DNA from 3 places in the Streptomyces sp. NPDC005761 genome. Region 1 is predicted to be linked to each of the others. Evidence: riboswitches for the same ligand, from Rfam matches in the RefSeq annotation. Region 1 holds a riboswitch; each other region holds the start of a gene.
The links. Region 1 has a riboswitch for S-adenosylmethionine ahead of ABZ434_RS17560 (putative leader peptide). Riboswitches for the same ligand answer to the same signal wherever they lie in the genome.
Positions count from the first base shown of each region.

Region 1 (7,826 bases):
ACCATCCTGGTCAGCCACAACATGGTGGACGTGATGGCGGTCGCGGACCGGATCGCGGTGATGCGCCTGGGTCGCAACAACGGCTTCTTCGACCGGCGTTCCACGACCACCGAAGAGATCATCTCCGCCATCACCGGGGCCTCCGACAGCGCGGTCACCCGCCGCCAGGCCCGTAAGCGGGAGGAGGAGCGATGACACGGGAACCCGGACACGACGACGGCCAGGAACCAGCCCACGACGCCATGCCCGCCATCGACACCCGCCTGCTCGTCCGCGAGGAGGGCATCCGCGGGTACGCCGCGGAGTTCTGGCGCAAGATGCGCAGCGGGGAACTGGGCTCCCTCCCCGTAGTCATCGCCGTGATCATCATCTGGACGGTGTTCGGCAGCCTGAACAGCACGTTCCTCTCGGCCCAGAACCTCTCCGACCTCAGCCAGCAGATCGTCGGCACCGGCATGATCGCCGTCGGCATCGTCTTCGTGCTGCTCCTCGGTGAGATCGACCTGTCCGTCGGGTCCGTCAGCGGTCTGTGCGCCGCGATCTTCGCCGTTCTCAACGTCATGAACGGCATGAACGAATGGCTGGCGCTCCTGATCGCCGTGCTGGGCGGAGCTGCGGTCGGCCTCATCCAGGGCTTCTTCTTCGCGAAAGTCGGCGTGCCCGCGTTCGTGGTCACCCTTGCGGGCAACCTCGCCTGGAACGGGCTGATGCTGCAGGTGCTCGGCTCCAGCGGCACGGTCAACATCCCGGGCGACACCAACGTCGCCGAGATCTACTCCACCATCTACCACAGCCCGGCTGCCGCCTACGCGACCGCGGCGGCCGGGGTGGGTCTGTTCCTGGCGGCCTCCCTCCTGGACGCCGCGCGCCGCAGGGCGGCGAGGGTGCCGTCCCGCCCCGTCGCCGAGATCGTGCTGCGTACGGTCGTCATCGCCGCGATCGCCTTCACCACCGCGTACATCCTCAACCGGTACCAGGGCCTCCCACTGGCCCTCCTGATCTTCCTTGTCGTGCTGGTGGTACTGGACTTCGTGCTGCGACGCACCACGTACGGGCGGAAGGTCTTCGCGGTCGGCGGCAACTCGGAGGGTGCGCGACGGGCAGGCATCAGCGTGCCGTTCGTCCGGATGTCCGTCTTCTCCATCGCCGGCACCATGGCCGCGGTCGGGGGCCTCTTCCTCGCCGGGCAGATCCAGTCGGCGAGTCAGACCTCGGGCGGCGGCAACCTCCTGATGAACGTCATCGCCGCGGCCGTCATCGGCGGCACGAGCCTGTTCGGCGGCCGCGGTTCGGTGTGGTCGGCCCTGCTCGGCGCCCTGGTGATCGGGTCCATCCAGTCCGGGATGAACATCATGGGCGTCAGCAACGCCATCCAGTTCATGATCACGGGATCGGTCCTGCTGGCGGCCGTGGTCGTCGACTCCGTCTCCCGCCGGAGTCAGAAGGCCGCGGGACGCGCGTGATTACGCCCCCGGGGCCATCGGCGCCGCGGGGCTCCGGTCAGGCCCCGGCGCAAGGGGGGGCCGGGCGCGAGCGCCGCGTGGCGGGCGCTGGGCCCGGCGTCACTGTGGCCGGACGGAACAGTCGGCGCAGCCGCGGTGTTGGGACTTCCGGCGGGGTGAGCACGACCATGATCCGGCGGGCATTGCGCGGCGCGGGCGTCGCGCGTAGCGTTCCGGACAGGTCATGAGCGTCAGCTTCGAGCCCTGGCTTGTTGACCGGCAACCCTCCCGCGCGGCGGGGTGCTCCAGGTGACGACCAGGCGGGGCCCGTCCGGGTTCCGCAAGCGCGAGGCCTCCGGGCCCGCCCGGCCGGAAGAGTGGAGGCGAGGGTCGTGCCACCGGTGTCCTGCCCCCTCGTCAAGGTGCTCGCCCCCCGGCGCCGCGTCCACCTCTACTCCCGGCCCCACATCGATCTCCAGCGCGTCGCCGGCGCGCTCTGTCGTTCCTGACCCGTTCCCGCGACGCCGAACCTCCCGACGAGGTCCGGCGATCACCCACGGTCGATCAGGAAGGCACCCTTCGTGTCCGCATCGTCATCCCCGCACCCTCCCCTGTCCTCCTTGCTGCACCTCGCCGTCGCGCTCGACGGAGCGGGCTGGCACCCGGCCGCCTGGCGCGAGCCGGAGGCCCGGCCCGGGGAACTGCTCACCGCCGCGTACTGGACCGACATCGTCAGCGAGGCCGAACGCGGCCTGCTCGACTTCGTGACGATCGAGGACGCCCTCGGGCTCCAGTCCTCGCAGTTCCCGGAGCCCGACGGCCGCACCGACCAGGAGCGCGGTCGCCTCGACGCGGTACTCGTCGCCGCCCGCGTGGCACCGCTGACCCGGCACATCGGCCTCGTCCCCACCGTGGTCGCCACACACACCGAGCCGTTCCACATCTCCAAGGCGATTGCCACCCTCGACTACGTGAGCACGGGCCGGGCCGGTGTGCGCATCCAGGTATCGGCCCGACGGCACGAAGCCGCCCACTTCGGCCGCCGCGCCTTCCCGCGCTTTCGCCTCGACGAACTGGACACCCCGGCCGTACGGGCGCTGACCGCCGAACTCTTCGAGGAAGCCGCCGAGTACGTCGAAGCGGTGCGCCGCCTCTGGGACAGCTGGGAGGACGGTGCCGAGATCCGGGACGCAGCCACAGGCCGCTTCATCGACCGCGACAAGCTCCACTACACCGACTTCGAGGGCCGGCATTTCAGCGTCAAGGGTCCCTCCATCACACCCCGGCCCCCGCAGGGGCAGCCGGTCGTCAGCGCCCTGGCGCACCGGAGCGTGCCCTTCCAACTGGTGGCACGCTCAACGGACATCGGCTACGTCACCCCGCACGACCCGGGCCAGGCCGGAGCCATCGTCCACGAGATCCGCTCCCAGCAGGCGGCGGCGGGGCGAGCCACGGAACTCCTCCACATCTTCGGGGACCTCGTGGTCTTCCTCGACGACACCCCCTCGGCCGCGGCGGCCCGCCGGGACCGTCTGGACGACCTCGCGGGACATCCGTACCCCAGCGACGCGAAGATCTTCACCGGCACACCCGCGCAACTGGCGGACCTTCTCCAGGAATGGCAGCGGGCCGGGCTCTCCGGATTCCGGCTGCGCCCCGCAGTGATCGGCCACGACCTTCCGGCGATCACCCGCAAGCTCGTGCCGGAGCTGCAGCGCCGAGGCGCCTTCCGGACCGCCTACGAGGCCGACACCCTGCGCGGGCTGCTCGGACTCGCCCGCCCCGCCAATCGCTACGCCACTGTCTGAGCCGGAGGGACCACCCACATGAGCACCAGCAACGGCGCCGGCCACAGCACCGGCAAGCCGCTCAAGCAGATCCACCTCGCCGCCCACTTCCCGGGCGTCAACAACACCACCGTCTGGAGCGACCCCGCGGCGGGCAGCCACGTCGAGTTCAGCTCCTTCGCGCACTTCGCGCGCACGGCCGAACGCGCCAAGTTCGACTTCCTGTTCCTCGCCGAGGGGCTCCGCCTGCGGGAACAGGGCGGTGAGATCTACGACCTGGACGTCGTGGGACGCCCCGACACCTTCACCGTGCTGTCCGCCCTCGCCGCCGTCACCGAACACCTCGGCCTCACCGGCACGATCAACTCCACGTTCAACGAGCCCTACGAGGTGGCCCGCCAGTTCGCCAGCCTCGATCACCTCTCGGGTGGACGCGCGGCATGGAACGTCGTCACCTCGTGGGACGCGTTCACGGGTGAGAACTTCCGGCGTGGCGGATACCTGCCGCAGGAGGAGCGGTACTCCCGGGCCAAGGAGTTCCTCGCCACCGCCAACGAACTGTTCGACTCATGGCGCGGTGACGAGATCGTCGCCGATCGTGCGACGGGCACCTTCCTCCGGGACGCGCGGGCCGGATCCTTCGTGCACAAGGGGCAGCACTTCGACATCGAAGGGCAGTTCAACGTGCCGCGGAGTCCGCAGGGCCGCCCGGTGATCTTCCAGGCCGGGGACTCCGACGAGGGACGCGAGTTCGCGGCGGAGGGCGCCGACGCGATCTTCAGCCGCTACAGCACCCTCAAGGAGGGGCAGGCGTTCTACACGGACGTCAAGGGCCGCCTCGCCCGACACGGCCGTACCCCTGACCAGTTGCTGATCCTGCCGGCCGCGACCTTCGTCCTCGGCGACACGGACGCCGAGGCGGAGGAACTGTCCCACGAGGTACGCCGCCTACAGGTCAGCGGTGCCACCGCGATCAAGCACCTCGAGTTCGTCTGGAACCGTGACCTCTCCTCCTACGATCCCGAGGGCCCGCTTCCCGACATCGACCCGGACCTCGGCGAACACACCGTCGCCCGCGGCCGGGCGCAGGTCCGCATGTACCGCGACCCACTGGCCACCGCCCGGGAGTGGCGGGAGCTCGCGGCCGCGAAGAACTGGTCCATCCGCGACCTGGTCATCGAGACCGGCAGCCGCCAGTCCTTCGTCGGCTCACCGGCCACCGTCGCGTCGACCATCGACGCATTCGTCCAGGCCGACGCCGCCGACGGGTTCATCCTCGTTCCGCACATCACCCCCGGCGGGCTGGACGTCTTCGCCGACACCGTGGTCCCGCTCCTTCAGGAGCGCGGAGTGTTCCGCACGGAGTACGAGGGGACGACTCTGCGCGACCACCTCGGCCTGGGCCGTCCCGAAGGCGCGAGGGCGGGCGAGCGCGTGGCCTCCTGACAGACCCCGTCGGTAGGCTGCGGCCGTATGACCGACCCGTTCCTCGAACTCCTTCGCACCCGGCCCGAACTGGCCGAAGCCGCGGCTTTCCCCTTCGGCTTCGACGTGGGCCGGGCGTACCACGTCGAGGACGTGCACCTGGCGTCCGGTGCGTCGCTGGAGCCGATCGCCGGCGACGACACCGGAGGCACGTTCTTCCTCTCCGGAGGGAAGGCCGTGCTGTACGCCTCCTCCGAAGGGGACGCCGTGCTGATCGCCGACAGTGTCGGCGAGGCCCTGGAGATGCAGATCCGGCTGCCCGAATGGTGCGAGAACCTCTCGGAGGAGCTGGACGAGGAGGCGATGCGCGCCGCGGTGCAGGTGTCCGACGCCGAGGCGCGGGAGGAGTACGCGCCCGAGCTGGACGAACAGCGAGCGGCGTTGATCACCGGCCTCGGTCTCCCGGACCGGCCGCTGGTGGAGCTCTTCGCGATGACGGAGTCGGCCTCCCGGCGCACCGAACCGGACCACCTGCTGCTCAATTCGGCGGAGCTGTGCGCGTACCGGCTGAGCGAGGCCTACCGGATGTGCCTGCGTGACGTCGTCCTCGGCCCGGGCCGGGAGGTGCTGAAGCGGATGCGCTCCGGGGACCCCGCCGCGCGGGAGGAGGCGGCAGGGGACGCGGTGCTGCGGGCGGGGGTGCTGAGGGCCGCGCAGTTCGACCGACGGGACGGCGACCTGCCGCTGCTGCGTCCGCTGTTGAGGGCCGAGTGCACGGTGCGGACCGAGCGGTTCGAGGAGCGGAGGCTGGCCGCGGTGCTGGTCGCCCTGCACGGACACGACGAGGACGTCCCCCTGCTGCGGGTGGCCACCTCCGGGGTGGTCACGGATACCGGCACGGCCCTGGCATGGGCCCGGGCCGAGGAATCAAGGCGCCACGGGTCGGACGTCGCGGCCGAGAGCGAGTTCACCTGGACCCGCCTGGCGCACCGGCAGGGCCGCGTCGAGCACGCCCGGGTCGCGCTCATCCGCATGCTGGACGACACGGGCCCGGACGCGCACCGGCTCCGCGAACTGAGCCGCGCGCTGGAGGACATCGGCGATCACGCGCAGGCGGCCCGCGCCCAGTTCAACCTGCTCTCGCTGCAGGACACGGCATCCGACCGGGCATCGGAGGCGTACGTCCTGGCCCGCCTCGAGCGCCGCAAGGGCGACCTCGCGGCTGCCGGCCGGGCCCTGGAACGGGCGCGCGCGGCGGTCGGCCTCGGCGGTCCCGCGCCGGACGCGGACGTGGCGGGATGGCACCGACGCGGCCTCGGCCGGCTGATCACGGAACAGCACCTGGAGCTGACGCTCGCCGCCGGTGGGGCGGGCGACGCGGAACTCGCGCGCGCGACCATGGCGCACGCGAGGGTTCTGCTGGACACCATCGGCAAGGAGTCGGCGAAAGCGCTCAGCCCGCTGTCCACGCAAGCGAAATGGGCAGTGGCGGGGCTGTGAGCGACCGGGCGGGCTCACCTGGCCGGTCCCGCTGTGGTCCCGCTCACCCGCGGGCGCACGTGGGGGTCGCGGCCCGTGCGAAAACACGTGGCGGGCACCGGTACGGGCCGCTAAGCTCCCCCGCGATGACGACACACACTGTTCTCAGATTGGGGGACCCGTCCGCGCAAGGTGAGTGCTGATGCTCACCCAGAACGCGAATCGGGACCCTTTCCTCTCCTTCTGGCTGCGCGTGCGTCAGTTCGCCGTGCCGCCCTCCATGATCGAGACCGCGACCGCCCGCCGTCAGGCCGGTGACTGGGCAGGTGCGTGCGCTGCCGCGGGCATCGACGTCGATCTCCGGCTCGGTTCCCTGGCCCGGACCCACGGGCGGGGACTCGCCGCCCGGGTACGGGCGGATCTGCGCCATCTGGTGCCGGATCTGCTGCGCTGGCACCTGCCGAGGATCGCCCCGCACGGGTTGCTGCGCCCGGGGCTGACGATCGCGCTGGCACGGTACGACGCCGAGGAGCCGGACGGCCGTGGCCCGGTGCATCTCGTGGTCCGGACCCCGCCCGCCTGGGCCGACGCCGGGCAGCGCATCAGCCTCGCCCTGTGGGACGGATCCCGCTCCGACGCGGGCGCCCGACGCCATCCGCATCCCCGCCCCAGCCGGCGCTTCCGCCTGGACCTGCACCGCCACCTCTGGGACGCGCGCAGAGTGGGCGAACTGCGCATCCGGTCCGGCGCGGACCGCCCGCCCGGTGATGCCGTGGACCCTGCCGTGGCCGAGCGGGTGCCGCCGGGCCGGCGCTGCGCCGCTGGACGGTGGGCGGCCGAAGCGCTCCTGCTCCTGCGCGCCGACGCCCCGCCCACCGGTACGTTCGTGGTGCGGTTCGGCGGCCGGCACCGCCTGTTCCTCGAGTCGGACCCGTACGGTGACGGAGCCGGGCAGCCCGTACTGCGGATCGCGCAGGCACCCCCGGACGGCGGTGGCTCCGCGCTTGCGGTGCTGCCCGACGCCGCGACCTGGGCACTGCCCGACCTGGAGCTGATCCGTAGCGGGGCGTTCGCGGCCGACCGGCTGCACCCGCTGGTCCTGCGGGCGCTCATCCCGGAACACGTGCCGGCGCGGCCCGTACCGGTTGCCGACGGGGTCGCGCCGTCGCGCCTCGTGGAGTGCGGGGGAGCGCAGCACCGGATCGGCCTCGTCGACGGGACCCTGTCCCCACTCGACCACGACCCTGCCGAGGTCCGCCGTGAGGAACTCCTGGCCGCCCTCACCGGCACGCCGATGCCCTGTCTCCAGGCCATCGACGAGGCCCACCGCCGCCCGGACTGCCTGGCAGGTGTCCGCGAACGCCTGGACCACGGCGACATCGAGGGCGCGCTGGCCGTCGTCGAAGGACTGCTGGGCCCCGGCGCGATCCTGCGCAGCGGCCCGCTGCGGGACGAACTGGAGACCGCGGCGTCGCGGCGGATCGCCTACGGACTGTTCCGGGCGGACCTCGCCGGGTCCGGGTCCCGCCACCCCCATCCGGAACACCCGCGCTCCCGCGCCCGCAACCCGTACCGGCGTCCGCGCCACGCCACCTTCCGCTGATCCGGGGTCCGTAGCCCCGCGCCCTGAGCCGTGCCCATATCCGTACCGAGACTCCCCAGGTGATCACACATGTCCACACCCACGCTGTCC
Region 1 is NZ_JBEXXX010000016.1:123,569-131,394, forward strand. It holds gene ABZ434_RS17550 (ATP-binding cassette domain-containing protein) at 1-195, shown strand, start outside; gene ABZ434_RS17555 (sugar ABC transporter permease) at 192-1,463, shown strand; SAM riboswitch class IV at 1,683-1,795, shown strand; gene ABZ434_RS17560 (putative leader peptide) at 1,865-1,951, shown strand; gene ABZ434_RS17565 (LLM class flavin-dependent oxidoreductase) at 2,024-3,250, shown strand; gene ABZ434_RS17570 (NtaA/DmoA family FMN-dependent monooxygenase) at 3,269-4,675, shown strand; gene ABZ434_RS17575 (hypothetical protein) at 4,703-6,154, shown strand; gene ABZ434_RS17580 (hypothetical protein) at 6,336-7,736, shown strand; gene ABZ434_RS17585 (AAA family ATPase) at 7,806-7,826, shown strand, end outside.

Region 2 (7,826 bases), on a different contig from region 1:
AGGGGTGAAACACCTATATGCAGGGCCGAGAGGGCCCGGAGTTAGCATTTTGCGGCGGGGCCGGCCCGCCGCCCCCCCCCCCCCCGAACGTGCTGAGAGACCTCAGACCTGGGCGGCCGTACCCCGGTCCGGGACGCAACGGCCGTCCTCGGTCCGGTACTTCCACTGGGCGCCCTCGCTCACGAGCTCCTTGACCGCCCGCAGGAAGCGCTCGACGTGCTCGTCCGGCGTACCGGCGCCGAAGCTGACCCGGATCGCGTTGAGGGACTTCTGGCCCGGCTCCGCCTCCGGCGCGCCGCACTCGCCGACGTCCTGCGGGTCGCTGCCGAGCAGGGTGCGCACGAGGGGGTGGGCGCAGAACAGTCCGTCGCGCACCCCGATGCCGTACTCGGCGGAGAGTGCCGCGGCGAAGTGGGAGCTGTTCCAGCCCTCCACCACGAAGGAGATGACGCCGACCCGCGGGGCGTCGTCGCCGAACAGCGAAAGCACCTTGACCTCGGGGACCTCGGCGAGTCCGGCGCGGACCGCGGTGACGAGCCGCTGCTCCCGGGCGACCAGGCTGTCGAATCCGGCCTCGGTGAGCGCCTTGCAGGCGGAGGCGATGGAGTAGACGCCGATGACGTTGGGCGAACCGGCCTCGTGGCGGGCGGCGGTGGTGTGCCACTCGACGTCCACCCCGCCGTCGGCGCGCCGGGCGACCTGGCGGGACGCGCCGCCGCCGGCCAGGTACGGCTCGGCTGCGGTCAGCCAGTCGGAGCGGCCGGCGAGGACACCCGAGCCGAACGGCGCGTACAGCTTGTGCCCGGAGAAGGCGACCCAGTCGACGTCCAGCACGGCGATGTCGACGGGGTGGTGCGGGGCGAGCTGGGCGGCGTCGAGCACGATCCGGGCGCCGTGGGCGTGCGCGGCGGCGGCGAGCTCCTTGACCGGCCACAGCTCACCGGTGACGTTGGAGGCGCCGGTGACGCAGACCAGCGCGGGGCCGTAGGGGTCGCGGCCGGCGAGCGCGCGCTCCAGGGTCTCTACGGCCTGGGCCGGGGTGCGCGGGGCGTTCAGGTACGTCACCCGGGCGTCGCGCCAGGGCAGCAGCGAGGCGTGGTGCTCGGTCTCGAAGACGAACACCTGGCAGTCGGCCGGGAGGGCGGCTGCGAGCAGGTTGAGCGAGTCGGTGGTGGACCGGGTGAAGGTCACCTGGTCCTCGGTGCGGCAGCCGAGGAACTCCCGGACGGTCTCGCGGCTGCTCTCGAAGAGGTCCGTGGAGAGCTGCGAGAGGTAGCCGGCGCCGCGGTGGACGCTGCCGTAGTACGGCGCGTACGCGGCCACGTCGTCCCACACCCGCTGCAGCGCCGGGGCGCTGGCGGCGTAGTCCAGCGCGGCGTAGGTGACCTCTCCGCCCGTGACGAGCGGAACCGTCACATCCTTACCCAGAACCGGCAGCGGGGCACAAATCGACTGGTCGGTGGCAGCAGTGAGGACAGACATGACGAACTCCCGTAACAGGCAGGCGAATTCCGCGTGCCTGCGGATACGCGGCAGCACGGAGGAAGAAAGAGGGGTGTGCGGAGAAGGGCCGAAAAGCCCTATCGCATTCGCTTGCTCACAAGAGGCTCCCTGAGGACCAGGACCCCACGGGTGGACATCTCACGATGTCGAGGGGTCCGCGCTTGCCGCAGACCTCGCTGCCTGCGGCCTGGTCTTCACCCGGGGCACCCCGCCACGGACGGAGGGTTGCCGGACAGCGGGCCGGGGCCGTAGTCGCTGTCACTCATGACCTGCCAAGCATCCTGCCATACGCGGAGGAACGCGCAAGGCGCAGTCCATGATCTGGACTGCGCCCCGCCTCACATCCTGTGCCCGGAAGCCTCTCAGGCGTTGCTGGCCACGACCCATCGCTCCAGCGCCCGGCCCGCCGCACCCGAATCGATGGACTCGGCGGCCTTGGCGATCCCGGCGGTGAGCTGCTCGGCGAGCGTGCCCTCCCCCGGGTCCAGCGCGACGAGGGCCGCCGCCGAGTTGAGCAGCACCGCGTCCCGTACGGGGCCCGTCTCCCCGGCGAGCAGCCGCCGGGCCACGTCCGCGTTGTACGAGGCGTCGGCGCCCCGCAGGGCGTCCACCGGCACCAGTTCCAGGCCGACGTCGCGCGGGTCGAAGGCCTCCTCGCGCACGGCGCCGTTCCTGGCGATCCAGACGCGGGAGGTCGCGGTGGTGGTCAGCTCGTCCAGGCCGTCGTCGCCCCGGAAGACCAGGGCGGAGTTGCCCCGTTCGGCGAGGACGCCCGCGACGATCGGCGCCATCCGCAGGTCGGCGACACCGATCGCCTGCGAGCGCACCTTGGCCGGGTTGGTGAGCGGGCCGAGGATGTTGAAGGTGGTCGGCGCGCCGAGCTCCGCCCGGGCCTTCGCCGCGTGCCTCAGGGCGGGGTGGAACTTCACGGCGAAGCAGAACGTGATGCCCGCTTCCTCGGCCACCTCGACGACGCGCTGCGGGGGCAGTTCCAGATTGACGCCGAGCTTGCCCAGCACGTCGGAGGAACCGCTGGCAGACGACGAGGCGCGGTTGCCGTGCTTGACGACCTTGGCGCCCGTCCCGGCCACGACGATCGCCGACATGGTGGAGATGTTGACCGTCTTGGCCATGTCGCCGCCGGTGCCCACGATGTCGACCGTGCGGCCGGGTACGTGGATGGTCGTGGCGTGCTCGTACATCGCGCGGACCAGACCGGAGACCTCCGTGACCGTCTCGCCCTTGGCTCGCAGCGCCACGGCGAAGCCGGCGATCTGCACGTCGGTCGCCTCACCGCTCATGATGCGGTCCATCGCCCAGGCGGTGTCGTCCTCCGTCAGGTCCTGGCCGCGCAGCAGGGGGGTCAGCACGCCGGGCCAGGTACGAGCCGCCACGCTGTCGCCGCCTGCCGGGGTCACAACGTTCATGGTCCGCTCCTGGGGTCCACAGCCGATAAAGGGGATGGGGCCACCCTATCGAGCCCCGGGGACAGCGAAGAGCCCCGTCCATCGGATGGACGGGGCTCCTGCTGTGGCGATCAGTTCAGGTGATCAGTGGTGGCCGTGGCCGCTGGTGATCTCCTTGTACTCCTCGGCGGTGGGCTTGGCGATCTGGCTGTTCTCGCCGTAGAAGCCCTTGCTGAGCTTGGCCCGCAGCTTCTGCACCACGGACACCTTGCGCTCGACACCGTTCTCGTCGACCGTCGGGCCGATCTCGGCCGGCTTGTACTGCTCGTGCGCGGTGAGCGTGTGCAGCTGGGCCGGTGCGAGCGGCTCGTGGACCTCGACGAACTCACCGTGCGGCAGGCGCTTGATGAGACCGGACTCGCGCCCGTGCAGCACCTTGTCCTTGTCCCGGCGCTGAAGGCCGAGGCAGATCCGCTTCGTCACGACGAACGCGATGACCGGAGCGACGAAGAACGCGATCCGCACGAACCAGGTGATGGAGTTGATCGACAGGTGGAAGTGCGTGGCCCAGAGGTCGTTTCCACCACCCATGAGCAGCACCATGTACCAGGTGATCCACGCGACGCCGAACGCCGTGCGGGTCGGCGCGTTGCGCGGACGGTCCAGGATGTGGTGCTCGCGCTTGTCCCCGGTGACCCAGGACTCGATGAACGGGTAGACCGCGATCGCGGCCAGGACCAGCGGGAAGATCACCAGCGGGATGAACACGCCCAGGACCAGGGTGTGGCCCCAGAGGTTCACCTCCCAGCCCGGCATGACACGGATCAGGCCCTCGGAGAAGCCCATGTACCAGTCGGGCTGGGCGCCGGTGGACACCTGGTCCGGGCGGTAGGGCCCGATGGCCCAGATGGGGTTGATCGAGGCGATGCCCGCGATGACCGCGATGACACCGAAGACGAGGAAGAAGAAGCCTCCCGCCTTCGCCATGTAGACCGGCAGCAGCGGCATGCCGACGACGTTCTTGTTCGTCCGGCCGGGACCCGCGAACTGCGTGTGCTTGTGGTAGAAGACCAGGATCAGGTGGGCCACCAGCAGCCCGAGCATGATGCCCGGCAGCAGCAGGATGTGCACCGAGTAGAACCTGGCGACGAAGTCGCCGCCCGGGAACTCGCCGCCGAAGAGGAACATCGACAGGTACGTACCGACGATCGGCACGGACAGGACCGCGCCCTCCATGAAGCGGACACCGGTGCCGGAGAGCAGGTCGTCCGGGAGCGAGTAACCGGTGAAACCGGTGAACATGCCCAGGACGAACAGCAGGAAGCCGAACAGCCAGTTGATCTCACGCGGCTTGCGGAACGCACCGGTGAAGAAGACGCGCATCATGTGCACGAACATGCCGGCCAGGAAGATCAGCGCGGCCCAGTGGTGGATCTGCCGGACCAGCAGACCGCCACGCACGTCGAAGCTGATGTTCAGGGTCGAGGCGTAGGCCTCGGACATCCGGATGCCCTGCATGGGCTCGTACGGGCCGTGGTACACGACCTCGTTCATGCTCGGGTGGAAGAACAGCGTCAGGTACACACCCGTGAGGATGATGATGATGAAGCTGTAGAGGCAGATCTCACCGAGCATGAAGGACCAGTGGTCCGGGAAGATCTTGCGCATGTTGGCCTTGGCCAGGGAGTAGATCCCGAGCCGGCCGTCCGCCCAGTCGGCCACCCGCTCACCGGCGGGCGCCTTGCGCTTCGTATCGGTCGCAGTACTCATCCGCGCTCCCAGAATGCAGGACCGACGGGCTCTTCGAAGTCACCGAGCGCCTCGAGGTTGCCCTCGCTGTTCACGCCGATCCGCAGCTGCGGAAGAGCGTGACCGGCCGGACCGAAGATGACGCGGGCGCCGTCGGAGAGGTCGAAGGTGGACTGGTGGCACGGGCAGAGCACGTGGTGCGTCTGCTGCTCGTACAGGCTGATCGGGCAGCCCACGTGGGTGCAGATCTTCGAGAAGGCCACGATTCCCTCGTGGGCCCACTCGCGCTCGCGCTTGTCCTTGATGTTGTCCGGCTCGATGCGGACGATCATCAGGGCTGCCTTGGCGATCTGCTTCTGGAAGTCGTGCGCGTCCTCCTCCAGGCCCTCGGGCATGGCGAAGGTCAGCGAACCGACGACGACGTCCTCGGGACGCAGCGGCTCCATCGTGTTCATGTTGACGAGCTGCTTGCCCTTGGCCCACAGCGTCGAACGGAGCTTCTTCTCCGGCAGCGGACCGAGGTCGCGCAGCAGCACCACACCGGCGAGCGGCACCAGGGCCAGCGCGCCGAACATGGTGTTGCGGATCAGCTTGCGCCGGCCGAACGCGGACTCCTCGGCACCTGCCGCGAAGTCGGCGAGAACCTTCGCCTTGACCTCGGGCTCGGCCGCGATCGCATGACGTTCGTCCGCGACCTCCACGTCCGACATCAGGGTGCGCGCCCAGTGGACGGCGCCCGCACCGATCGCGAAGAGCGCCACGCCCAGGGTCAGCCCCAGGGAGAAGTTGAGCGCGCTCACATGACCGATCGGGAAGATGTAGACGATCTTGTCGACCGGGAAGATGACGTAGGAGGCGATGAAGCCGACCGTCGCCAGCATGGACAGCGTGAACATGAACGCGACCGCGCGCTCGGACCGGTTGGCGGCCCGTTCGTCGATGTCCTGGATGCGCGGCCTGTGGGCCGGCAGCCCCGGGTCGGCGAACGGATCGCCCGCACCCTCCACCGCGCCGTGCGCGGGGTCCTGCGCTTCGGGCAGGTTCTCTTCTGGAATCTCTTGGCTACTCATGACTTCTTGGCCTTAGCGGTGTGGGCCGCGACCCAGATGGCAACTGCGATCAGTGCGCCCAGACCGAAGATCCAGCCGAACAGGCCTTCGCTGACCGGACCGAGGCCGCCCAGCTTGAGGCCACCCGGGCTCTCGGCCTGCGCGCTGTTCACCGTCTGGATGTACGCGATGATGTCCTTCTTCTGCTGCTCGGGCATCGTCGAGTCAGGGAAGGACGGCATGCTCTGCGGGCCGGTCTGCATGGCCTCGTAGATGTGCTTCGGGCTCGCGCCTTCGAGGTTGGGGGCGTACTTGCCGTTCGTCAGGGCACCGCCCTCGCCCGTGAAGTTGTGACACTGGGCGCAGTTGGTACGGAACAGGTCGCCGCCCTTGGCCACGTCCGCGCCCTCGGGGCTGACCTGGCTCTTGGTCGGGACGATCGGACCGGCGCCGAGCGACGCGACGTACGCCGCGAGCTGGTCGATCTCGGCCTGGGTGTAGATGACCTTCTTCTTCGGTACCTGGGCGCCCGGCTGCTGCGCCGGCATACGCCCGGTACCGACCTGGAAGTCCACGGCGGCCGAGCCCACGCCGACAAGCTGGGGCCCGTCGGTGGTGCCCTGACCGCCGGTTCCGTGGCAGCTGGCGCAACCGACGGAGTACAGCTTCTTGCCCTCGTCGATGGCGAGGGACTGGGCGGTTTCGTCGGCCTGCGCCTTACTCGCGGGCGCAAACGCGGCGTACAGCCCCCCAGTAGCCGCAAGCGCGAGGAGTAGTACGACGACCGCCGCCAACGGATGGCGTCGTCGTGCGGAGAGCTTTTTCACGGATTACCCCGGTGTCAGGATCTTCTGCGTCGATGATGGGTCGGGTACGAGCCCGGTTACTTGATCATGTAGATCGTGGCGAACAGGCCGATCCACACGACATCGACGAAGTGCCAGTAATAGGACACGACGATGGCTGCGGTCGCCTGCTCATGGGTGAACCTCTTGGCTGCGTACGTCCTGCCCAGAACGAGCAGGAAGGCGATGAGGCCGCCTGTCACGTGCAGACCGTGGAAGCCGGTGGTCAGGTAGAACACCGAGCCGTACGGATCCGAGGACAGCGAGAGGCCGTCCTTCTTCACCAGCTCCGTGTACTCGAAGACCTGGCCTCCGATGAAGATCGAACCCATCACGAAAGTGATCACGAACCAGGCGCGGAGCTTCTTCACATCGCCCCGCTCCGCGGCGAAGACGCCGAGCTGGCAGGTGAGTGAGGAGAGCACCAGGATCGTGGTGTTCGTCGCCGAGAACGGGAAGTTCAGGGCTGACGCCATTTCCTTCCAGTGATCCGCTCCGGTCACCGATCGCAGGGTGAAGTACATCGCGAAGAGGGCCGCGAAGAACATCAGCTCGGAACTCAACCAGATGATGGTTCCGACGCTGGTGAGGTTCGGCCGATTGACCGACGGGTGCGCGTGCCCGGTTTCTACTGTCGTTGCTGTCGCCACGACCGACATTATGTCGGTCGCTTATCCCGCCCTCACTCCGGGGGGTGCCGTTCGGTGTGTCAGAGGGGTGTGTCCTCCCCGAACGGCCCATGGATCCGCCGTCGCGGGCGATGCTGACAGGCCATCGGGCGGAGTACGATCCGCGCATCGGACAGCCCTCGTGCACCGAGAGCCCCGACTGCCCCGAAGACACAGATGTCACGGAGGAACAATGCAGCCGACCGCCACGGTCCTGGTCTACAGCGACAACGCACACACCCGTGAGCAGGTGAGGCTGGCAGCCGGCCGCAGGCCTGCCGCGGACGTACCGCAGGTCGAGTTCCTGGAGTGCGCCACCCTGCCGGCCGTCCTGGACGCGCTGGACCACGGAGGCGTCGACGTCTGCGTGTTGGACGGTGAGACGGCCCCCGCGGGCGGGATGGGCGTCTGCCGGCAGATCAAGGACGAGATCTTCCGCTGCCCGCCGGTGCTGCTCCTGATGGGCCGCCCCCAGGACGCCTGGCTGGCCACCTGGAGCCGCGCGGACGCCGCGGTGACCCTTCCGGTCGAGCCGGTCGAGTTCGCGGACGCCCTGGCGGCCCTGCTGCGCAGCAGGCTCTCCGTGGGGGCCTGAGGCCCCGCCCT
Region 2 is NZ_JBEXXX010000015.1:157,690-165,515, reverse strand. It holds gene ABZ434_RS17025 (aminotransferase class V-fold PLP-dependent enzyme) at 103-1,482, opposite strand; SAM riboswitch class IV at 1,656-1,773, opposite strand; gene trpD (anthranilate phosphoribosyltransferase) at 1,866-2,930, opposite strand; gene ABZ434_RS17015 (ubiquinol-cytochrome c reductase cytochrome b subunit) at 3,054-4,679, opposite strand; gene ABZ434_RS17010 (Rieske 2Fe-2S domain-containing protein) at 4,676-5,728, opposite strand; gene ABZ434_RS17005 (c-type cytochrome) at 5,725-6,534, opposite strand; gene ABZ434_RS17000 (heme-copper oxidase subunit III) at 6,591-7,211, opposite strand; gene ABZ434_RS16995 (hypothetical protein) at 7,414-7,815, shown strand.
Region 2: it holds a riboswitch for S-adenosylmethionine, as region 1 does, so the genes downstream of both, ABZ434_RS17025 (aminotransferase class V-fold PLP-dependent enzyme) here and ABZ434_RS17560 (putative leader peptide) in region 1, are expected to answer to the same signal.

Region 3 (7,826 bases), on a different contig from region 1:
GACCACGTCAACGGCGAGCTCGCGACCCACGCCCCCCTCACCGGCGACTGGCGCGCCGACCTCAAGGGCATCGGGCACCTCCAGCGCGACCACATGTTGCGCCACCCCTGGCTGGCCACCGCCGTGCCCGCCCGCCGGACACTCGGCCCCCGCACCCTCGCCTTCCTGGAACACGCCCTGGCCGCCCTGCGCCCCAGCGGCCTCGACGGCGGCGCCCGGCTGGAGGTCTTCGCCCAGCTCACCGCGTTCGTGGCCGGACACGTGGCCCACGAGGTGGCGCAGGCCGAGGCCGCGCAGGACCCCGGCCGGGCCACGGCCGAGGCGCTCTACCTCGCCACCGTCGCCGCGGACGGCCACCACCCCGAGCTGGCCGAGGCCCTCGCCTCGGCCGGACGCCCGGTCACCCCCGACGCGACGTTCGCCCGCTTCCTGAACCGCCTGGTCGACGGCCTGGACGCGGACTGACCGCGCGGCCCCGCGCCCTACCAGGTGCGGCGCGGGCACGCGGGCCGTACGACGCGCGCACACGAACGACGCCGGCCCCCGGGGATCGCTCCCCGGGGGCCGGCGTCGTACAGCTGTGCAGGAACTACCGATCCGTCAGGATCAGAAGTCCATGTCACCGCCCGGCATGCCGCCCGGAGCGCCGCCGGCAGCGGCCTTCTCCGGCTTGTCGGCGATGACGGCCTCGGTGGTGAGGAAGAGCGCGGCGATGGACGCGGCGTTCTGCAGGGCGGAGCGCGTGACCTTCGCCGGGTCGAGAATGCCCTCGGCGATCATGTCGACGTACTCGCCGGTCGCGGCGTTGAGGCCGTGACCGATCGGCAGGTTGCGCACCTTCTCGACGACGACGCCACCCTCGAGACCACCGTTGACGGCGATCTGCTTGAGCGGGGCCTCCAGCGCCAGCTTGACGGCGTTGGCGCCGGTCGCCTCGTCACCCGAGAGCTCGAGCTTCTCGAAGACGGCCGAGGCCTGGAGCAGAGCCACGCCACCACCGGCGACGATGCCCTCCTCGACGGCGGCCTTGGCGTTGCGCACCGCGTCCTCGATGCGGTGCTTGCGCTCCTTGAGCTCGACCTCGGTCGCGGCACCGGCCTTGATGACGGCCACGCCGCCGGCCAGCTTCGCGAGGCGCTCCTGGAGCTTCTCGCGGTCGTAGTCCGAGTCGGAGTTCTCGATCTCGGCACGGATCTGGTTGACGCGGCCCTGAACCTGGTCGCTGTCACCGGCGCCGTCGACGATCGTCGTCTCGTCCTTGGTGATGACGACCTTGCGGGCGCGGCCGAGCAGGTCGAGACCGGCGTTCTCCAGCTTGAGGCCGACCTCTTCGGAGATGACGGTGCCACCGGTGAGGATGGCGATGTCGCCGAGCATGGCCTTGCGGCGGTCACCGAAGCCCGGAGCCTTGACGGCAACGGACTTGAAGGTGCCACGGATCTTGTTGACGACCAGGGTCGACAGGGCCTCGCCCTCGACGTCCTCGGCGATGATCAGCAGCGGCTTGCCGGACTGCATGACCTTCTCGAGCAGCGGAAGGAGGTCCTTCACGTTGCTGATCTTCGAGTTCACGATCAGGATGTACGGGTCGTCCAGGGACGACTCCATGCGCTCCATGTCCGTGGCGAAGTACGCCGAGATGTAGCCCTTGTCGAAGCGCATACCCTCGGTGAGCTCGAGCTCCAGACCGAAGGTCTGGGACTCCTCGACGGTGATGACGCCTTCCTTGCCGACCTTGTCCATGGCCTCGGCGATGAGCTCGCCGATCTGGGTGTCGGCGGCGGAGATGGAGGCCGTCGAAGCGATCTGCTCCTTGGTCTCCACGTCCTTGGCCTGCTCCAGGAGGGCGGCGGAGACGGCCTCGACGGCCTTCTCGATGCCCCGCTTGAGAGCCATCGGGTTCGCGCCCGCGGCCACGTTGCGAAGGCCCTCGCGGACGAGTGCCTGAGCGAGAACGGTGGCGGTGGTCGTACCGTCGCCGGCGACGTCGTCCGTCTTCTTGGCGACCTCCTTGACCAGCTCCGCACCGATCTTCTCGTACGGGTCCTCCAGCTCGATCTCCTTGGCGATGGAAACACCATCGTTGGTGATCGTGGGGGCGCCCCACTTCTTCTCAAGGACGACGTTGCGGCCCTTGGGGCCGAGGGTGACCTTGACGGCGTCGGCGAGCTGGTTCATGCCGCGCTCAAGACCGCGCCGGGCCTCCTCGTCGAAGGCGATGATCTTGGCCATATGAAGTGGTCCTCCCGGACAGGGGTGGATTTCTCCGGACCGAGAGGCGCCCGCGACGGACGGCCTGCGTGTCTGCCGGTTCCTTGCCCCGGCAGACCTGCGGGCCTCACCGGCCCGGTCCAAGTTTCTGTCACTCTCACCCAGAGAGTGCTAAGCCAATAATTAGCACTCGACCCCCGAGAGTGCAAGCGTCCACCTCGGAGTGTGGACAGCCGCGGGGGCCGTCCCGCCGAAGCGGGCCCAGGGTGCGCGGCACGTCCCCGCCGCGACGGCCCGGGACGCACGAAGGGCCCGTACCTCTCGGGTACGGGCCCTTCGTGCGTGAGTAGTGTCGTTGACCGACTGCGTCGTGGCCGGCGGGCTCAGCCGACGGCGAGCTTGACCATGTCCGCCTGCGGCCCCTTCTGGCCCTGCGAGATCTCGAATTCAACTCGCTGACCCTCTTCGAGGGTGCGGTACCCGTCCATCTGGATCGCGCTGTAGTGGACGAAAACATCCGCACCACCGTCGACCGCGATGAAGCCGTACCCCTTCTCCGCGTTGAACCACTTGACGGTGCCCTGAGCCATGCCTAACTCCCCTATTACTGGCCCTTGCACAGGACCGCACTTCGCGGGCCCGGGTCAGAACTCACCCTCCGACAGGAGAGGGTGGGTGCGCCGGAACGCGTCGACCGCGGCCGAATGTATCTGCCCAACTGCCCTCTGCAACAGGTCAATCGGACGAGAATTCTGAGCAGAACCGATCGCCCGAATGTGAGGAATTCATGAGGATCCTGGGCAACTCGGGCCAGGCAAAGGCGACTTATGACGCAAGGAGCTCGCACACTTTGGCTGCATCTTGTCGTGGCCCGGCGCATTCTCATATGCGGGGGGCACGGGCAGCGGAGGGGGCTTCCCTCACCCTACCCCGCTCAACCATGCAGAATTGCCCCCTCCGCTTCTCTTGCGGAGGGGGCAATCGTGGTCACGCTGTGAAGTCGGCCCGGCGGCCTCCGGGGCCCGGGCCGCGGGCTCAGCAGCCGCCGGCGACGGCCGGGATGATCGAGATGCCGGCGCCGTCCGGCGTGGCCGCGTCCAGGCCGCCCTCGAAGCGCACGTCGTCGTCGTTGACGTACACGTTCACGAAGCGGCGCAGCTTGCCCTGGTCGTCCAGGACGCGGGCGGCGATGCCCGGGTGGTCCTTCTCCAGGGACTCGATGACCTGGGAGAGGGTCGCGCCCTCGGCCGGGACCTCGGCCTGGCCGCCCGTGTAGGTGCGGAGGATGGTGGGGATACGGACCTTGACGCTCATGGTGTGCCCTTCCTGAAGTCTCGGGTGGTCAAAAGCTTCTCAGCCGGTGGCGAGGCCCGAGGCGAGGCCGGCGGCACGGAAGGCGTCCAGGCTCGGACGGATCGTGGCGCTCGCCTGCGAGGTGGCGGCCACGGCGTCCAGCGTCTTGAGGCCGTCACCCGTGTTCAGGACGACGGTGGTGAGCGTCGGGTCGAGCACACCGGCGTCGATCAGCTTCTTCGTCACGCCGACCGTCACCCCGCCCGCGGTCTCCGCGAAGATGCCCTCGGTGCGGGCCAGCAGCTTGATCGCGTCGACGACCTGCTCGTCGTCGACGTCCTCGACGGCTCCACCGGTGCGGCGCGCGATGTCCAGGACGTACGGGCCGTCGGCCGGATTGCCGATCGCCAGGGACTTGGCGATCGTGTTCGGCTTCTGCGGCCGCACGACGTCGTGCCCGGCCTTGAAGGCGGCGGAGACCGGGGAGCAGCCCTCGGCCTGGGCGCCGAAGATCTTGTAGGGCTTGTCCTCGACCAGGCCGAGCTTGATCAGCTCCTGGAGGCCCTTGTCGATCTTCGTGAGCTGTGAGCCGGACGCGATCGGAATGACGATCTGGTCGGGCAGCCGCCAGCCGAGCTGCTCGCAGATCTCGTAGGCGAGGGTCTTGGAGCCTTCGCCGTAGTACGGACGCAGGTTGACGTTGACGAATCCCCAGCCCTCGCCGAGCGGGTCGCCGATGAGCTCGGAGCAGAAGCGGTTGACGTCGTCGTAGTTGCCCTCGATGCCGACCAGCTCGCCGCCGTACACCGCGGCCATGACGACCTTGCCCTGCTCCAGGTCGTGCGGGATGAACACGCACGAACGCAGGCCGGCCCGGGCGGCGGCGGCACCCACGGCACCGGCGAGGTTGCCGGTGGAGGAGCAGGAGAGGGTGGTGAAGCCGAAGGCGCGGGCGGCCTCGACGGCGATCGCGACGACGCGGTCCTTGAAGGAGTGCGTCGGGTTGCCGGAGTCGTCCTTGACGTACAGACCGCCGGTGACGCCCAGCTCGCGGGCGAGGTTGTCGGCCTTGACCAGCTTGGTGAAGCCGGGGTTGATGTTGGGCTTGTCCGCGACATCGGAGGGGACCGGCAGCAGCGGCGCGTAGCGCCAGATGTTGTCGGGTCCGGCCTCGATGCGCTTCTTCAGCTCTTCGGGGGAGCCGCTCGGCAGGTCGTACGCCACTTCGAGCGGCCCGAAACAGGACGCGCAGGCGAAAATGGGGCCGAGTGCGAATCGCTCTCCGCATTCGCGGCAGGAAAGCGCCGCGGCGGGACCGAGATCCACGGAAGCTTCGGTGTGTGCTGCAACAGTCTCAACAGCCATGATGGCGAGGCCCTTTCTCCTCATCTTCCTCGCGACGCATTTCGTCACGAGACGGAATTGGCACCTTCCCCACCTGACCTCGCGGTCGGCGGGAGGGTTGCCGGGACTTCAACGGGCCGTTCCCTCTGTCCCTCTGGATGAGCGCTGTGGCACTGGACCATGGATCCAGGCGTTTATCGGCGGACGGACCCCGGCATGCGACGGCCATCTGCGTTGTTCAAGACTGTAACCGAAGCACCGGACTGTTGAGATAGTCGTCCGAACCGCGAGATGGATCACATACAGGGAGTATCGACCGTGCTGGAAGAGGTCGAACGCTGGCTGACCAGGCGTTCCTGGTCAGCCGCCGACCGTCCGCTGGACCGTCTGCTGGCGGCCAGGAACGACGCGCACGGCACGAGCGTGAGTGTGGTGCTGCCCGCGCTGAACGAGGCGGAGACGGTCGGGGACATCGTCACGACGATCCGGCGCGAGCTCATGGAGAAGGTCCGGCTGGTCGACGAGCTCGTGGTGATCGATTCCGGTTCGACGGACGCCACGACCGAGGTCGCCCGCCGGGCGGGCGCCCGGGTGGTCCACCGGGACACGATCCTGCCCCGCATCCCGGCCGTCCCCGGCAAGGGCGAGGTGCTCTGGCGGTCACTGCTGGTGACCGGCGGTGACATCGTCTGCTTCATCGACGCGGACCTGAAGGACTTCTCGGCGGACTTCGTCTCCGGCATCGTCGGCCCGCTGCTGACCGATCCCTCGGTGCAGTTCGTCAAGGCGATGTACGACCGCCCGTTCGGCGACACCACGGGCCAGGGCGGCCGGGTCACCGAAATGGTGGCACGCCCGCTGCTCAATCTGCACTGGCCGCAGCTGGCCGGTTTCGTCCAGCCGCTCGGCGGCGAGTACGCCGTGCGGCGCTCGCTGCTGGAGCGGCTGCCGTTCCCCGTCGGTTACGGAGTGGAGCTGGGCCTGCTCGTGGACGCCCTGCACACGGTCGGCCTGGACGCGCTCGCCCAGGTCGACGTCGGCGTCAGGAAGCACCGCCACCAGGACGGCCAGGCGCTCGGCCGGATGGCGGCCGCCATCTACCGGACCGCTCAACTCCGCCTCTCCCGCGGGCATCTGGTCCGCCCGTCGCTGACCCAGTTCGAGCGCGGCGAGCACGGATTCGTCCCGCACACCTACCCGGTGGACACCGAGGAGCGGCCGCCGATGCGCGAGATCGAGGAGTACGTCTCACGCCGCGCGGCGTGAGGCGGGGAAGGCGACCGGCGCCGTGGGGAGTGCGTTTCACGCCTGGTGACGGGACCTGGCAGGGCTTCGCACGTTTGGGCGGTTCGTGATCGGGCTAGATTCCGCCCATGGTCTCCGAGCACGCCCCCCAGCCCGCTGCCCAGGTACTCGTCGCGTCCAACCGCGGCCCGGTCTCGTACGCGCTGCGCGAGGACGGCTCCCTCGACGCCAAGCGCGGCGGGGGCGGACTCGTCTCCGGCCTGAGCGCGGTCGACGACAAGATGTGGGTCTGCGCCGCCCTGGGTGACGGTGACCGTGCGGCGGTCCAGCGAGGGGTCGGCGAGCCGGGTGTCCGGATGCTCGACATCGACGCGGAAGTGCACGCCGACGCGTACAACGGGATCGCCAACTCGGTGCTGTGGTTCGTCCACCACCTGCTCTACCAGACGCCCGTCGAACCGGTCTTCGACGCGGAGTTCCGCCGGCAGTGGGCCTCCTTCGAGACGTACAACCGGGCCTTCGCGGAGGCGCTCGCCGAGGAGGCGGGCGAGGGTGCGGCGGTCCTCGTGCAGGACTACCACCTGGCGCTGGTGCCCGGCATGCTCCGCGAGCTCCGCCCCGACCTGCGGATCGGCCACTTCTCGCACACCCCGTGGGCCCCCGTCGACTACTTCCGGCTGCTGCCCGACGACATCGCCGAACAGCTGCTGCGCGGCATCCTCGGCGCCGACCGGGCGGCCTTCCTGACCCGCCGCTGGGCGGACGCGTTCATCGGCTGCTGCACGGAGATCCTCGGCGGCACCGGCCGCACCCGGATCGGGGTGCACGGCCTCGGCGCCGACGCGGACTTCCTGCGCCGCCGCGCGCACGAGGCGGATGTGGACGAGCGGATGGCGGCGCTGCGGGAGCAGGTGGGCCCCGGCCGGAGGACGATCGTGCGGGTCGACCGTACGGAACTGTCCAAGAACATCGTCCGCGGCCTGCACGCCTACCGAGCCCTGCTCGACGAGCGGCCCGAGTGGCGCGGGCGCGTCGTCCACATCGCGTTCGCCTACCCCTCGCGGCAGGACCTCGCGGTCTACCGGGAGTACACGGCCGAGGTGCAGCGCGTCGCCGACGGGATCAACGAGGCGTACGGGACGGCGGACTGGACGCCGGTCGTCCTGCACGTCAAGGACGACTTCGCCCGCTCGCTGGCGGCGTACCGGCTGGCGGACGTGGCGCTCGTCAACCCGATCCGGGACGGGATGAACCTGGTCGCCAAGGAGGTCCCGGTCGTCTCCGACGACGGCTGCGCGCTGGTGCTGTCGCGGGAGGCGGGGGCGTACGAGGAGCTGGGCGCCGACGCGATCACGGTGAACCCGTACGACGTGTCCGCCACCGCCGCGGCCCTGCACGAGGCGCTGACGATGACGGACGACGAGCGGACGGCCCGCACGGAGCGGCTGGCCGCTGCGGCGACCGCACTGCCGCCGCAGCAGTGGTTCCTCGACCAGCTAGAGGCGCTGCGCCAGGGCTGACAGGAACGCGACGACGGCCCCCGGCCCCGGCAGCAGCAGGTCGGCACGGTCGGCCAGTTCGGGTACTTCCGTGCCGCTGCAGACCAGCAGGCCGGGGGTGCCGTCGGGGCCCTCGGTGCGCAGTTTCTCCACGGCGGCGTACGCGGCGAGGTCGCCCAGGTCGTCGCCGGCGTAGAGCACGGAGCCGGCGCCGGTCTCGTGCACGTACTGGGT
Region 3 is NZ_JBEXXX010000028.1:91,967-99,792, reverse strand. It holds gene ABZ434_RS24155 (TetR/AcrR family transcriptional regulator) at 1-465, shown strand, start outside; gene groL (chaperonin GroEL) at 607-2,232, opposite strand; gene ABZ434_RS24145 (cold-shock protein) at 2,595-2,801, opposite strand; gene ABZ434_RS24140 (MoaD/ThiS family protein) at 3,247-3,525, opposite strand; gene thrC (threonine synthase) at 3,565-4,869, opposite strand; SAM riboswitch class I at 4,887-5,013, opposite strand; gene ABZ434_RS24130 (glucosyl-3-phosphoglycerate synthase) at 5,167-6,114, shown strand; gene ABZ434_RS24125 (trehalose-6-phosphate synthase) at 6,222-7,613, shown strand; gene otsB (trehalose-phosphatase) at 7,590-7,826, opposite strand, start outside.
Region 3: it holds a riboswitch for S-adenosylmethionine, as region 1 does, so the genes downstream of both, thrC (threonine synthase) here and ABZ434_RS17560 (putative leader peptide) in region 1, are expected to answer to the same signal.